Regions from separate parts of the Glutamicibacter sp. FR1 genome, predicted to be linked through region 2. Evidence: riboswitches for the same ligand, from Rfam matches in the RefSeq annotation. Region 2 holds a riboswitch; each other region holds the start of a gene.
The links. Region 2 has a riboswitch for S-adenosylmethionine ahead of ACLQ8T_RS01350 (ABC transporter substrate-binding protein). Riboswitches for the same ligand answer to the same signal wherever they lie in the genome.
Positions count from the first base shown of each region.

Region 1: another riboswitch for S-adenosylmethionine. It lies ahead of ACLQ8T_RS16150 (flavin reductase family protein); the one in region 2 lies ahead of ACLQ8T_RS01350 (ABC transporter substrate-binding protein).
Region 3: another riboswitch for S-adenosylmethionine. It lies ahead of ACLQ8T_RS02750 (hypothetical protein); the one in region 2 lies ahead of ACLQ8T_RS01350 (ABC transporter substrate-binding protein).

Region 1 is NZ_CP178602.1:3,351,841-3,356,248, reverse strand. Features, by position in the region: gene ACLQ8T_RS16170 (dihydrofolate reductase family protein) at 1-40, opposite strand, end outside; gene ACLQ8T_RS16165 (hypothetical protein) at 135-413, opposite strand; gene ACLQ8T_RS16160 (PaaI family thioesterase) at 532-948, opposite strand; gene ACLQ8T_RS16155 (long-chain-fatty-acid--CoA ligase) at 964-2,571, opposite strand; SAM riboswitch class IV at 2,948-3,065, shown strand; gene ACLQ8T_RS16150 (flavin reductase family protein) at 3,160-3,660, shown strand.
Region 2 is NZ_CP178602.1:262,316-266,723, reverse strand. Features, by position in the region: gene ACLQ8T_RS01355 (ABC transporter permease) at 1-67, opposite strand, end outside; gene ACLQ8T_RS01350 (ABC transporter substrate-binding protein) at 79-1,710, opposite strand; SAM riboswitch class I at 1,835-1,926, opposite strand; gene ACLQ8T_RS01345 (SDR family oxidoreductase) at 2,214-3,077, shown strand; gene ggt (gamma-glutamyltransferase) at 3,294-4,408, shown strand, end outside.
Region 3 is NZ_CP178602.1:563,512-567,919, reverse strand. Features, by position in the region: gene ACLQ8T_RS02765 (hypothetical protein) at 200-616, opposite strand; gene ACLQ8T_RS02760 (cupin domain-containing protein) at 752-1,318, opposite strand; gene ACLQ8T_RS02755 (DinB family protein) at 1,450-2,037, shown strand; SAM riboswitch class IV at 2,105-2,218, shown strand; gene ACLQ8T_RS02750 (hypothetical protein) at 2,234-2,500, shown strand; gene ACLQ8T_RS02745 (VIT1/CCC1 transporter family protein) at 2,555-3,658, shown strand; gene ACLQ8T_RS02740 (LOG family protein) at 3,724-4,408, opposite strand, start outside.

The DNA of each region.
Region 1 (4,408 bases), 310 kb from region 2:
CAAGGCTGCTGAACACATCGAAGGTATAGGTCGCGCTCATGGCGAACCTCCTGGAGCTCGGGCGTTAGATGCCACCTACCGTACGCCGGTGCTCGCAGAGGGAAAAGCAGTGACGCGGGATTCTCAGGGAACCGTTATGGACCCTGGACCACGGTGACCACGACGGATAGCAGTTGCACAACCAGCAGGCCGAAAGCCAGCGAGATGAGCGCCCATCCAAAGCTCTTCTTCAACGCAGCCACGATGCCTCCCAATAAGCCAAAGGCAGTGGGCAGGAGGAACATCCAGAGTGGTTTTGCCGTCCCCGTGTCTGCCCAGTCAATGAGGGCCAGGGCAGAAGCAAGCGCCAATCCCATCAGTACCCAAGTCCACAGCGGACATTTGCCGACGAGTATATTTGCGGAGACCTTCAATTGCGCACCTTCTTCCCGCCTTTGACAGTACTGCATCTGTGCATTGCGGGCGCACTACATGAAATGCACGCTCACTGTGCTGGACATGAAGCGCATCTTATGAATCTTCTGCTTGACGTCATTCCTTGGGCAAATCCACATTCTGGGTACGAAGCTGGCCACGGGAGAGCTGCTTGCCGGTGGCTTCATCGGTGATGATGACCTCCCAGAGCTGCTGGGTGCGCCCTTGGAACAGCGCGGTGGCGACCACCTGGACCCGCGCCCCGGTGGAGGGGCGCAGGAAGTCAGTGGCATTGTGCACTCCAACGGCGAATTGCCCGCGTTCGGCCACCGCATAGCTGGCGCCAACCGACCCTGCACTCTCGATCATCGAGGCGTACACGCCGCCATGGACCACTCCCCACGGAGTGTGGTGGTTCTCGTCCAATTGCGCGTGGCCGCGTACTTCAGTGGCAGAGATATCATCGAATTCCAATCCGATGCTTTCGCTGAATCGGCTGGTCTTGTCGGGAATCCGTGGTGCTGGCTTATCCAATTAGTGATCCTCGGGCTAGTTCGTCGTGCTGTCTTCGAGCGCCTGGGCGCGCAGAACATTCTTCTGCACCTTACCAGTGGAGGTGCGCGGCAGATCCTGCGGGAAGACGATGGTGCGCGGCACCTTGAATCCGGCGAGCTTTTCGCGGGCGAAGCCAATCAGGGTTTCGGCATCCAAGGTGGATCCGCTGCCGCGGATGACATAAGCCACCGGGCGCTCGCCCCATTTCTCGTCGGCGACGCCGATGACTGCAAGGTCCAGCACTTCTGGGTGCGATGCGAGGGCCTGTTCCACCTCGATGGTGGAGATGTTCTCGCCGCCGGAAATGATGATGTCCTTGGCCCGGTCGCGCACCTGGATGTAGCCGTCCGGGTGCATGACGCCGAGGTCGCCGGTGTGGAACCAGCCGCCATGGAAAGCTTGGGCGGTGGCGGCTTCGTCGCGGTAGTAGCCGATCATGACGTTATTGCCGCGCAGTACGATTTCGCCCATGGTCTGCCCGTCCGCGGGGACATCGTCCATGTTCTCGTCGACAATGCGCGCGGACTCGGCAGTGATCATGCCAACGCCCTGGCGGGCGAGCTTCGCTGCCCGGGCCGGCCCATCGAGCTCATCCCACTCATCCTGATATTCGCACACCGTGTACGGCCCATAGACTTCGGTCAGGCCGTACACGTGGACTACTTCGATGCCCAGATTCTGCAGCTTGGAGATGATGGCCGGGGACGGGGGAGCGCCTGCGGTGGTGATCCGCAATGGCGTATCAAGCTGATGGGCACGGGCTGAGTCGGCGATGATGGAGCAGACGGTCGGGGCGCCGCACAGGTGGGTGGTCCCAAGATTCTCGATGGCGTCCCAGACCGCATTCTCGCGCACGCCGCGCAGGCACAGGTGGGTTCCGCCCGCTGCGGTGACGGCCCATGGGGTGCACCATCCGTTGCAGTGGAACATCGGCAGGGTCCACAGGTAGCGGGTCTTGGCGGTGAAGCCCTGGTGGTGAGCTTCGCCCAAGGAATTCAGGTAGCTGCCGCGGTGCGAGTAGAGCACGCCCTTCGGCTTGCCGGTGGTGCCTGACGTGTAGTTGAGAGTGATCGGCGCCCGCTCGTCGGCAATGGCATAGGGAAGCTTCTCATCCGAGGCTTCTGCCAGCAACTCGTCCAAGGTGGCGTCGACTTGCACTTCGGGACGCGGTCCGGAGTACTGGTCATCGGTGATTTCAATGAGCGCTTCCAGCGTCGGGTTCTCCCGGCGCAGGGTCTTCGTATGCTCCAGCAGCTCGGTGTCGGCAAGCATCAGCTTGGCAGCCGAATGATCAATGATGTACTGCAGCTCGTGGGCCGAAAGGCGGGTATTCAGGGCAATGAGGACGCCGCCAGCCAGCGGCACGGCGTAATGCGCCATGAGCATTTCGGGAGTATTCGGTGCCAGCACGGCCACGCGGTCGCCCGGTTCAATGCGCGCCTTCAGCGCCTGGGCAAAGCGGTGCACGCGTGCTTCGAGTTCCGCGTAGGTGTAGCTGCGAGTTCCATGGATGACGGCGGTCTTCTTCGGATAGGCCTCGGTTGTGCGCTCAAGGAAACGCAGCGGGGTCAGTTCTGAATGGTTTGCCTGAATCTCTACCATGGTGTGGCTATTCCTCAATCGTCAGCGATGGTTACGGAGAACAATAAGAGGGAGTGTGACTCAATGCACTCCATGATCGATAGTACCATGAACCTCAGCGTCATGCGGAGAAACCAAGTTTCATTGCGGTGAGCGGTAGTGAATTCGCGACAGGCCTCCGGTTCCACGGGTAGAGCCGGGTCTTCCGCTGCAACGTGACCGGAGAAGGTCCGTAATGAAAGTTGCGTCGAAGGTCTCGGGCAAGGTGGATTTGGCGAATAAAAGACTGCTAAAAGGTTCATTTCAAGGCATTGGATCGAACGTTTCGTTGAATATTGCGATTTGCGAAGCAAAATGTTTGACGCTGCTTCGTAATCACCCATATTGTTTTAAGCAGAATCAAGAGCATCAGCTATAAGCCCTGGCTTGCTGATCGGCAACCCTCTCAACGGTAGTGGGGTGCTCCAGGTGAGGATTCGGTTCCACGCGAAAACGTGCTGGAACAAGTACCGCACACGGCGTGGAACTCCAACGCTGGCGGCTTCGAGAATCAAGAAGCTCCGGCGTGCGGATTATTGCGCGGTGGGCAAGACCCGAAGGAATCGAGCCATGTCATTGAATCTTGAACTTGACCCGTTGACCCTGCGCAAGGTTTTCGCTCAGCATCCGTCAGGCGTAGCCGCCCTCTGTGCAGAACTGGATGGCGAGAAAACCGGCATTGTGGCTTCGTCATTTACCGTGGGTGTTTCCCTCGAGCCAGCACTGGTGATGTTCGCCGTGCAGAAATCCTCGAATACGTGGCCAAAGCTGCGCAACGCTGGCCGCATCGGCGTTTCGGTGCTCAGCGAACGCAATGAAGGAGTGTGTGCTCAGATCGCGTCGAAGAACGGCGACCGATTCCGCGGGATCGACACCTATTCCTCGGAACAGGGCGCACTGTTCATTAACGACTCCACGCTGTGGCTGGAAACCTCGATTTACAACGAGGTCGAAGCGGGGGATCACTGGGTGATCTTGATGGAAGTCCACGGGCACCGCATCTCGAAGCACTCGCCGCAGATCTTCCACGATTCGCGCTTCCATTCACTGCCGGTCCCCGAGCTCGTCTAAGCTCTTCTGAACTTCCATAGCTTCGGCCAGATCAACATATCGATCTGGCCGAAGCTTTTTTGATTTCGAGGCCTGCGGAATCACTTGATCCCTGTGCCAATCGGAAAATTAGGCGCGATGCCTGTTGATCTCCGGGCACCCCGGCAGCAACCCTGGACTACATGCAGCCCATGCACTGCGGGCAAGTTCGACGTGTAATTGCACTTCCACTGCAGCTGATTGCCGGGGTAAATCGGTGGCAGTGGGCCAAGAGCCCAGTTACGGCTTCAAATTCACGCAACGCCACCTCGGCGACATCAAGTTATCCACGGCCCTGAGCGGTGAAATTCTTGTTGGTTGTGAACTACTTCGGGCTCGGAGCCTTGATAGCGAACATTAATCCGTGGTGACTAAGGGTTTTGCAAATTTAACAGTATCCACAATGTTATCCACAAAACTGTGGATGAAGTGTGGGGAAATGTGAACAAAGGAGCGAAAACCCCGGAAACTGGGCGATTGTGGGTGTTGATAACCTCGATGTGGTTGGCGTGACCTTCAATGAATTAACTTTCTTTCCACAAGTGTGAAAATACAAACAGACTAGTCAATTGATGTTACCGGTGTATAGAGCGGGGTAATCCACAGGGTTCTCCCCAGACTGTGAACAGGTGAGTCCACAGGTAGCGGTGTGTTATCCACATATTCTGTGGATAATGAGGTTTACGCCTGTTAATAACAGCCCTAGTGTTGGCTTCGGGAGAGAAATATC
Region 2 (4,408 bases):
CCGCTGTGTAGGCAAGCCAGATGACCAGAAGCGCCTGTCCCAGTCGTTTTACGATGTAAGTGCCCATGGATTTGGTTCCTAGCCTTCGCTCTTCCAAGCACCTTGGAAGATGGGCGCGGTACCGGAAGTGAACTCGACGTTCGCCGAGCTATTGGCGCCATAGACCTGGACTTCGTCCCAAAGAACCAGCGTCAGGGCCTTGTCCAGCACCAGGGCACGCTGTTCCTCTTCGACCAGCTTCAGGTGTTCCTCATCGGTGGCCGCCGACTGCTCTTTGATGAAAAGCTTGTTCAGTTCAGGATCAGCGCGAAGGGTCTGGTTGTTGTTCGCAGGTGCATAGACCGGGCCCAGTCCGCCGTACGCAAACTGGCGAGTTCCGAAGAACTCCACCTTGTCGTCGACAAGTGCGTTGGTCAGGAAAGTATTGTCTGCCGCGCGGTTGATCAGCTGGACACCAATCTCGCGCCATTGCTGTTCAATCAGTTCGAACGCTGGCTTAATGACTACGGAGTTATTGGAGGTGGAAACCGTGACTTCCAGTTTCTTCCCGTTCTTCTCCCGAATGCCATCTGCGCCCGGCTTCCATCCGGCCTCGTCCAATAACTGCTTGGCCTTTTCCGGGTTATAGGCCAATTCAGCTGACAGGTCTACAAACCCTGGTGCCTTGTGGTTGAGGATCGATCCCGAGATGACATAGCTATCCGAGAGAACGGTGTCTTTGATTGCCTGGCGGTCGATTGCAACCTGCAGTGCCTGGCGGACTTTGACGTCTTCCAGCTTTCCCGAGCCAATGCGCACGGCCGCGTGGTTGGTGGTCAGGTCCACCCCTTCGGCGGCATAAACCTTGCCGCCACTGGAGGCCAGCACCTGTTCATCTACCGGCTGCAATCCTCGGACGAGATCCACCTGCCCGGACTGGGCGGCGCCGGCACGGCTAGCGACCTCTGGAAGGTACTTGATAACCAGGGTATCCAGATAGGCATCACCCTGGTTCGGCGCAGTTTCTGGCGCCCAGGCGTAGTCATCCCGGCTGCTGAAAACGACTTCTTCATCAGGCTTTTCCGATTCGAAGACGAATGGGCCGGAACCAACAATCTTGGAGATCGAAGACTGCGCGGCATTGTCCAGTTCAAGGGTCTTCGGGGACACCAAACCAGCAGTTACGGAGGAAGTCGACCTAAGGAAATTGGCATCTGGCCGCTTGAGCGTGACCTTGACCTTGTTGTCCCCTACGACCTCTGCCGACTTATAGGCAGCAAAGTCAACGTTTGGCGCAATCTGGGCAGACTTGATTCCCTTTCCAAGGGCGTCCAGGTTCAGCTTCACAGCCTCAGCATCCAGCGTGGAGCCGTCTGAGAAAGTGACACCGTCGCGAATGGTGAAGGTGAACTCCGTCTGGTCTTCATTAGCTTCGAATTCGCTGGCGATCCAGCCAACCAGTTTGCCGGCTTCCACATCGTAGTAGGTCAGGCGATCAAGCACTGAGTTCAGAACATTCGCTTTCTCATAGAAGCGTGCTGCCTGAGTCTGCCAATTGTTGATAGGGGTAACTTCAGCGAAGGTGAAGGTGCCACCTTCAACCGGAGTCCCTGGATCGGCTGCTGCTTGCGCTGCGCCCGTCTTGGTGGCGTTGCCTCCGCAAGCGGTGAGCGACAAGCCCAGAACGGCAAGAATCGCAGTGGTCTTCAGTCCAAAATGTGCTGTACGCATGATTTCAAATGTCCTCTCGGTTGGTGACCCGAGGATTACGCCTAGATTCGCTGCACGTTCTGCCATGATTTGTGGGAATACTCTTGGCGAGTTTCTCCCCGCAGACCGCCGTGAAAATTAGCAATCTCCATCGGTCCTGGCCTTAGCACCGCTCCCGTTCACGGGTGGTTGCTGCGACTTCAACGAGCCAGGTCTCTCGGTCGCTCTGGATGGGGTGTCCGGCTGTACCGGCCGAACAATTCAAGTCTGCAACCCGTGAATTCAGCAGACAAGCGTTACGTAAGGAGCGGTCATGAAGTCACACAAAGCATCCTGAAATGCCCGATGTTCGTCATACTGGGCGTCACGAAAACCCTTTCATGCGTCATATGACTTTCCATGACGGCAGGTTTGGGCAGATCCGCAGAAATCCTTGCTTATGCTGGATTTCCGATTGAAGGTTTGGGGAATTACCCCACCCGCTAGCCGGTTGTAGCAGATGCAAGAACTTACGAGAGGACCTCATGAAGATCGCAATTACCGGAGCCACCGGACAGCTGGGAAAACTCGTCATCGATGCACTGCTGGAGCGCGGGGCCGATCCCGCGCAGCTGATTGCCATCGGCCGTTCGGAAGAAAAACTGGCCCCGCTGGCAGGCAAGGGCTTGGAAACCCGCGTTGCCGATTACAACGTCCAGCCAGATCTGGTTTCCGCGCTTGAAGGCGTCGACAAGCTGCTGCTGATCTCCTCCAGCGAGGTAGGCCAGCGCGTCGCCCAGCATGAGAACATCATCAACGCCGCCAAGCAGGTGGACGTCTCGCTGATCGCCTACACGTCAATTGCCAACGCGATGACCGGCGGCATGGAGCTCGCCGAGGAGCACATCGCCACCGAGCGGTTGCTGGCTGGATCAGGCATCGGCTACGTGCTGCTGCGCAACGGCTGGTACATCGAAAACTACACCGACCAGCTCATGGGCTACCTCAATAGCGGCGTAATCCTCGGTGCCGCGGGCGAGGGCAGAATCAGCGCTGCCGCCCGTGCCGATTTCGCGGAGGCAGCCGCGGCGGTGCTGCTGTCCGATGAAGAGCAGAACGGCAAGATCTACGAGTTGGGCAGCGACAAGCCATTCACCCTCGCCCAGCTTGCTGGCGCTGTCGGCGCCGCCGCTGGCCAGGACGTCGCCTACCAGGAAATGGATCCCGAACAGCTGGAAAAGATCTACGCTGACGCCGGAGTCCCCGGACCCTTCGCGCACATCCTCGTCGATACCGACGTGCGCATTCGCGAAGGAGCACTGGAGGTTGGAACCGGCGACCTGGCCAAGCTGATCGGCCGCGCTCCAGCGTCCCTGGGCAAGGTCATCAAGGACAACCTGGACAAGTAGCACCCTCTCATCAAGGGTCCAACGGGCAGGCACTCGCGGCAGTCGTTGCCGCGGTGCCTGCCCTTCAGCATTTAAGCTTCATAACCGCGAATATTCGCTCGACAAGGGGAAATTTAACACCCAGATAGATAGTGCCGCGTGTCACAAGCTCGCCGGGAGAGCCCGCTCCCGTAAATTTGCGCATACTTCATCCCCACCTGAAGAGGAGATCAAAGTATGCCACGAGCACGTTTGAGGCCAGTTGCCTGCGCTGCAGCCATCGCCTTGGGCCTGGGAGCTTTCTCGGCTGTCTCGGCGAGTGCGGATCCACGCCACACCGAAAAGGTCCCGACTGCCATCGGAACCGGAGGCGCGGTGTCATCGGTGGACCCGGAGGCCACCGCCGCCGGTATCGAGGTCCTGCGCAAGGGAGGCAACGCCGTGGATGCGGCTGTGGCCACCGCGGCGGCCCTCGGCGTCACCGAACCCTACAGCGCCGGCATTGGCGGTGGCGGATACTTCCTCTACTACGATGCGCAGTCGGGAAAGGTCAGCACGATCGATGGTCGCGAAACCGCCCCGGCAGGCATGGCCAATGACGCATTCATTGATCCCGAAACCGGCGAGCCGTACAACTTCACCCCGGAACTGGTTACCAGCGGCGTGGCAGTAGGCGTGCCCGGAACCTTGGCCACATGGCAACGCGCCCTGGACAATTGGGGTTCGCAGAACCTGAAGCAGGTCTTGCGCCCGGCAACCAAAATCGCTTCCCGCGGCTTTGCCATTGATGAGACCTTCCGCGAGCAGACCTTGGATAACAAGGAACGGTTCGCCGCGTTCCCTGCCACGAGCGAATTGTTCTTGCCCGGCGGGGATGCTCCCCAGGTCGGGACCATCTTCAAGAATCCGGATCTGGCGGACACCTATCGGATGCTGGCCAAGCAAGGCCTCGATGGGTTCTATGCGGGAGACTTGGCCGCCGAGATCGCCCACACGGTGCAGGCACCGCCAAAGAGCGCAGATACCGGCCTCCCGGTTCCCGCGGGGCAGTTGTCCACCGCCGATCTGGCCGGCTACGAAGTGGTTGAGCAGGAACCCACGCAAGTGGATTACCGGGGCTACGATGTCTTCGGCATGGCTCCATCTTCCAGCGGAGGAACCACCATCGGCGAATCGCTGAACGTCCTGGGCCAGTTCGACGTGGCGGCCATGGACGAAGCCGATGCGTTGCACCATTATTTCGAGGCAACTGCTCTTGCCTACGCTGATCGCGGCAAATTCGTCGGCGACCCGGCTTTCGCCAACGTCCCGACCCGCACCCTGACCGACAAGTTGTTCGGTGCGGAGCGGGC
Region 3 (4,408 bases), 300 kb from region 2:
TGCTGGACCAGCACCCCTAATCCAACACGCAGCTTCGTTTCATTGATCGCCAGCAACCGGGAGATTCGAGAGTCCAGGTTGAGTGGTGCTGATTGCAACCTAGTTCTGCCAATGCTGGCCAGGATGGGACAAGGCAAAAAACGACAAGGGTAGGGATACGTTGACTGCACTTTCAGGCCATTTCATCCAACCCGGGAGCTCAGGGCGCCTCGGAGCCCTTCTTGCTGGCATTCACCAGCGCCCGGTCGACCTCATGGATGCCCAGGACGAAGCCCGCGGACATCACCAACGACTTGATGGTCAATTCGGAAAGGTCATCGGCCACGTACACCAGCTGGATCGGGCCGGCCAGGATGAGCAGGATGGCGGTCCACAGCGCATAGGTCCAGGAGATGCGCGCCTGCGCCATCTGCGGGAAACGCGCACGCCGGCGGATCGTCCGCACGCCGATGGTCACGATGACGACAGCGAGAATCGCGGCGCCGAGGAAGAAGAAATTGCGCTGGGTACGGATCCAGGTCAAGGTGGTGCCGACAAGAACGCCGAAAAGCACCGAAGCCCACCAGCTGATGCTGCGCAGCTTGTCCTGCGTCGCAGTTGGTTCGCCTGTCTTCACGCCTCTCCCATCGCCAATCGTTCCGAGCGCCCGGAACAACGCATCGTTCCTAGAATACGCGGTTGCCCACCCCGCCAGCGAACACGCAGCCGCATCGCGCCGAGCGTGCCGCCGCAGCGGGCGCAGGGGTTGGGCTCAGGAAAGGATCAGCGTCCAGGTCACCACGGCCGGCTCATCGGAAGGGTTCTGCCAGCTATGCGGCTCGCGGCCCGGGAAGGTTACGGTATCGCCCGCCTCAAGCTCCAATCGCTGGTCGGGCAGGATCAGGATGAATTCTCCGGCGATCACGTGCAGCACTTCCAGCTCGCAATCCATCGAATACAGTTCCGCTTCGCCAGTGCCCCTCGGCGCAATCTCGGCGCGGATCATCTGCAGCCGCTTTTCGCTGCGCGGGGTCACCAGCTGCTCGGTGATCCCGTCGCCGCCCAGTGAAACCCGCGGCGCCTGGTCCAGGCGCACCAGTTTCGTTTCCGGGACTTCGAAAAGCGTGCCGACCTCGATGCCCAGCACCTCGCACAGGCGCAGCAGCGTCGCCACCGAGGGGCTGGTCAGGTCGCGTTCCACACGCGAGAGAAAGCCCTTGGTCAGCCCGGAGAGCTCTGCGACCTGGTCAATGGTCATGCGCTGGGTCTGCCGCACCCCGCGCAGCCGCGCACCGATGTTGATCGCAGCACCGGTTGGTTCAACTGGCAAGGTTTTCATCGTTTGGCTCCATCAACGTCGTGTCCGGCAGCGGCATCCGCGGCGACTTCACCGCCTGCGGGGCAAGTTTACCAATGGTAAACACGCGGTGTCCCCTACCGCGGGCCGGCCGCGATCATTAGACTCTGTCCATGGACAGCACCAAGGACAAGCTCTGCGGGTACCTGAATGAGGCGCGCGAGAATGCGATCTTCAAGGCCGAGGGCCTGGCCGAGCAGCTGGCACGCACCCCGCTCACCCCTACCGGCACCCACATCCTGGGCGTGCTGCACCATCTGGCGATCAACGAATACGAGTATTTCGGCACCTGCCTGCGGCGCGAGGCCAACGACGCCTATGTCCGCGAGTTCATCTCCCCGCATGATCCCGACGCTGATTTCCTTCCGCCCGCCCAGATGGACGGGCTGCAGCTGATAGACCTGTACCGCAAGGCCATCGCCTTCGCGGACGAGGGCATCGCCGCCTTGTACCTGGATTCTGCAGTGCACGTCCCGTGGTGGGGGCCGGCGGGGCATACCACCTTGGACCATCTGCTCATCCATGCGCTGGCCGAGACCTCCCGGCATGCAGGGCAGCTGGATATCATCCGCGAACAGCTCGACGGCCGCGCCGGCTGGACCGCGACGCTGGATTTGCTGACCGGCTACACCGCGGCGCAGTGGGCTGAACACCGCCAGAAGCTGCAGCAGCTGGCCGATTCCCTGGCCCCGGAGAACTGACCGGAAGTCATATTACGCAGTACGGCTTCATCTGGCGCCGCATGCGGCGGTACGCTCAGAATTGTTGCTTCACGAGACGCGGCGCCAAGCTCCGACTGGCCGCGCACCAACCCCAAGTTCATGGGTGGTTCGGATGAGGAAGCGGTCCGCGCATCAATTGGTGCACGGGCAAGAGCTCGCCAGAGAGTTAATATCCGTGGCCATCCCAATCCTTCCCATCATCGACCGCCAGACCGGCCAGGTGCAGTTCACCGCTGAGGGCCGCTGGTGCACCCGCTACGTTGCGGACCCGCTCAGGCTCGAACGCCTCATCACCCGCTGCTCCCGCCGTCCGGCCTTCGACCCGGACACCTCCGAATTGCTGCTGGTGGTGCCGGAAGCAGGGAATCCGGCAGGCAGGCGCCATGCATTTAGCCTTGCCAAATTCCCAAGTCCAGGGGCGCTGGCTAAAGTGGAAAGCTGAGCCGATCCACGGGTTTCCATGGGAAACTCCACGTTCAAGGAGAGCCTTTTCGAGATGCCACAGCACCCAAGCGCCGAACCGACCAAAGCGCAGATCCAGCGATGGCGCAAGTATCTCGCCGATGAAGTCGCCGAGGGCGCCATCTACCGGGCCCTGGCGGAAAAGAAGACCGGGCAGGAACGGCAAATCCTGCTGGGCCTGGCCGAAGCCGAAGCACGCCACGAATCCCACTGGCGCACGCTGCTCGGCGAGCATGCCAAGGAAGTCCGACCGTCGCTGCGCCGCACCATGCTGCGCTTCCTCGCCCTGCACTTCGGGTCGGTGTTCGTGCTGGCCATGGCCCAGCGCTCCGAGAGCAGCTCCCCCTACCGCAATGACAAGGACGCCACCGCGCAGATGGCTGCCGACGAGCAGGTCCACGAGGAAGTCGTCCGGGCCCTGGCCACAGCAGGACGCGCACGGCTGTCGGGCAACTTCCGCGCCGCGGTCTTCGGCGCCAACGACGGGCTGGTATCCAACCTGGCATTGATCATGGGCATCGGCGCCACCGGCGTTTCTTCGACCTTCGTGCTGTTCTCCGGCATTGCCGGCTTGCTGGCCGGAGCGCTGTCCATGGCGGCCGGCGAATACGTTTCGGTGCGTTCCCAACGCGAGCTGCTGACCGCCTCGCGGCCCACCCAGGTCACGCTGACCGCGGCCCCGAACCTGGATCTGGACGCCAACGAGCTGGTGCTGATCTACAAGGCCCGCGGCATGAGCGACGAGGACGCCGAGCACCGGGCCGCCGAACGCATGGGCCTGTTCACCTGCGACTGCAACCCTGATTTCTCGCTGAACCCGGAAGGCCGCGGCGACGAGCTCGAGAAGGAGCACCAGGAGCTGGGCTCGGCCACCGGGGCGGCCGCCACCTCATTCCTGCTCTTCGCTTCCGGCGCGGTGGTGCCGATCCTGCCTTACATGTTGGGCCTCTCCGGCCTGGCCGCGATCATCGTGTCGGTGGTGCTGGTGGGCATCGCCCTGATGATCACCGGCGGCATCGTGGGCCTGCTCTCCGGAGCCTCCCCGTTCAAGCGCGGCTTGCGCCAGCTGGCCATCGGCTGGGGCGCTGCGGCCGTCACCTACTGCCTGGGCCTGATCTTCGACGTCAGCGTCAGCTAATACTCCGCTTGGCATCGAAAATGCCGGGACAGCTTCGGCTGTCCCGGCATTTTCGATGCCCCGGACTAGTTGTCCTTTGCCGGCCGGGTGCGCCGCCGCAGGGTTTCCATGGACTGGATGAACGCCAGTGCTTCCTCGACGGTGTCCACCAGGGCGATCTTCTGCTCCATCACGCGTTCCTTGGCCAGGGCCTGGAGCAGCGGCCACGCCGGAAGGTCATTTCTCCAGTAGTCGCGGCCGACCAGCACCATTGGCACCACGCGGGCACCGGTGGCGTAGTAGTTCTCGCAGGCATCCTGGAAGATTTCCTGGACCGTGCCGGCAGCCCCGGGCAGCACGACCAGCCCGCCGTTGGACTGCTCCAGCAGGATCGCCTCGCGAATGGAATTGGTGAAGAACTTGGCGATCTGGGTGGCAAACAGATTCGGCGGCTCATGGCCGTAGAACCAGGTCGGCACGCCCAGCGACTGCCGCTGGCTGGGGAAACGCTCCTTCACCATCAGGGCGGTTCTCGCCCAGCCGGTGCGATGGTGGATCGCATCTGGCGCTTCGGCGAGCATCTGCAAGGCCGTCGCAATGTCATCTGCCCCATAGTCGGACAGCCACGCACCGGCATTGGCCGCTTCCATGGCTCCTGGCCCTCCCCCGGTGGCCACCGCGTAGCCAGCACGGGTAATCATGCGCCCGAGCTCCAAGGCCTGCGCGTACTGCGTGGTGCCCCGGTTCATCGCATGCCCGCCCATCACCCCG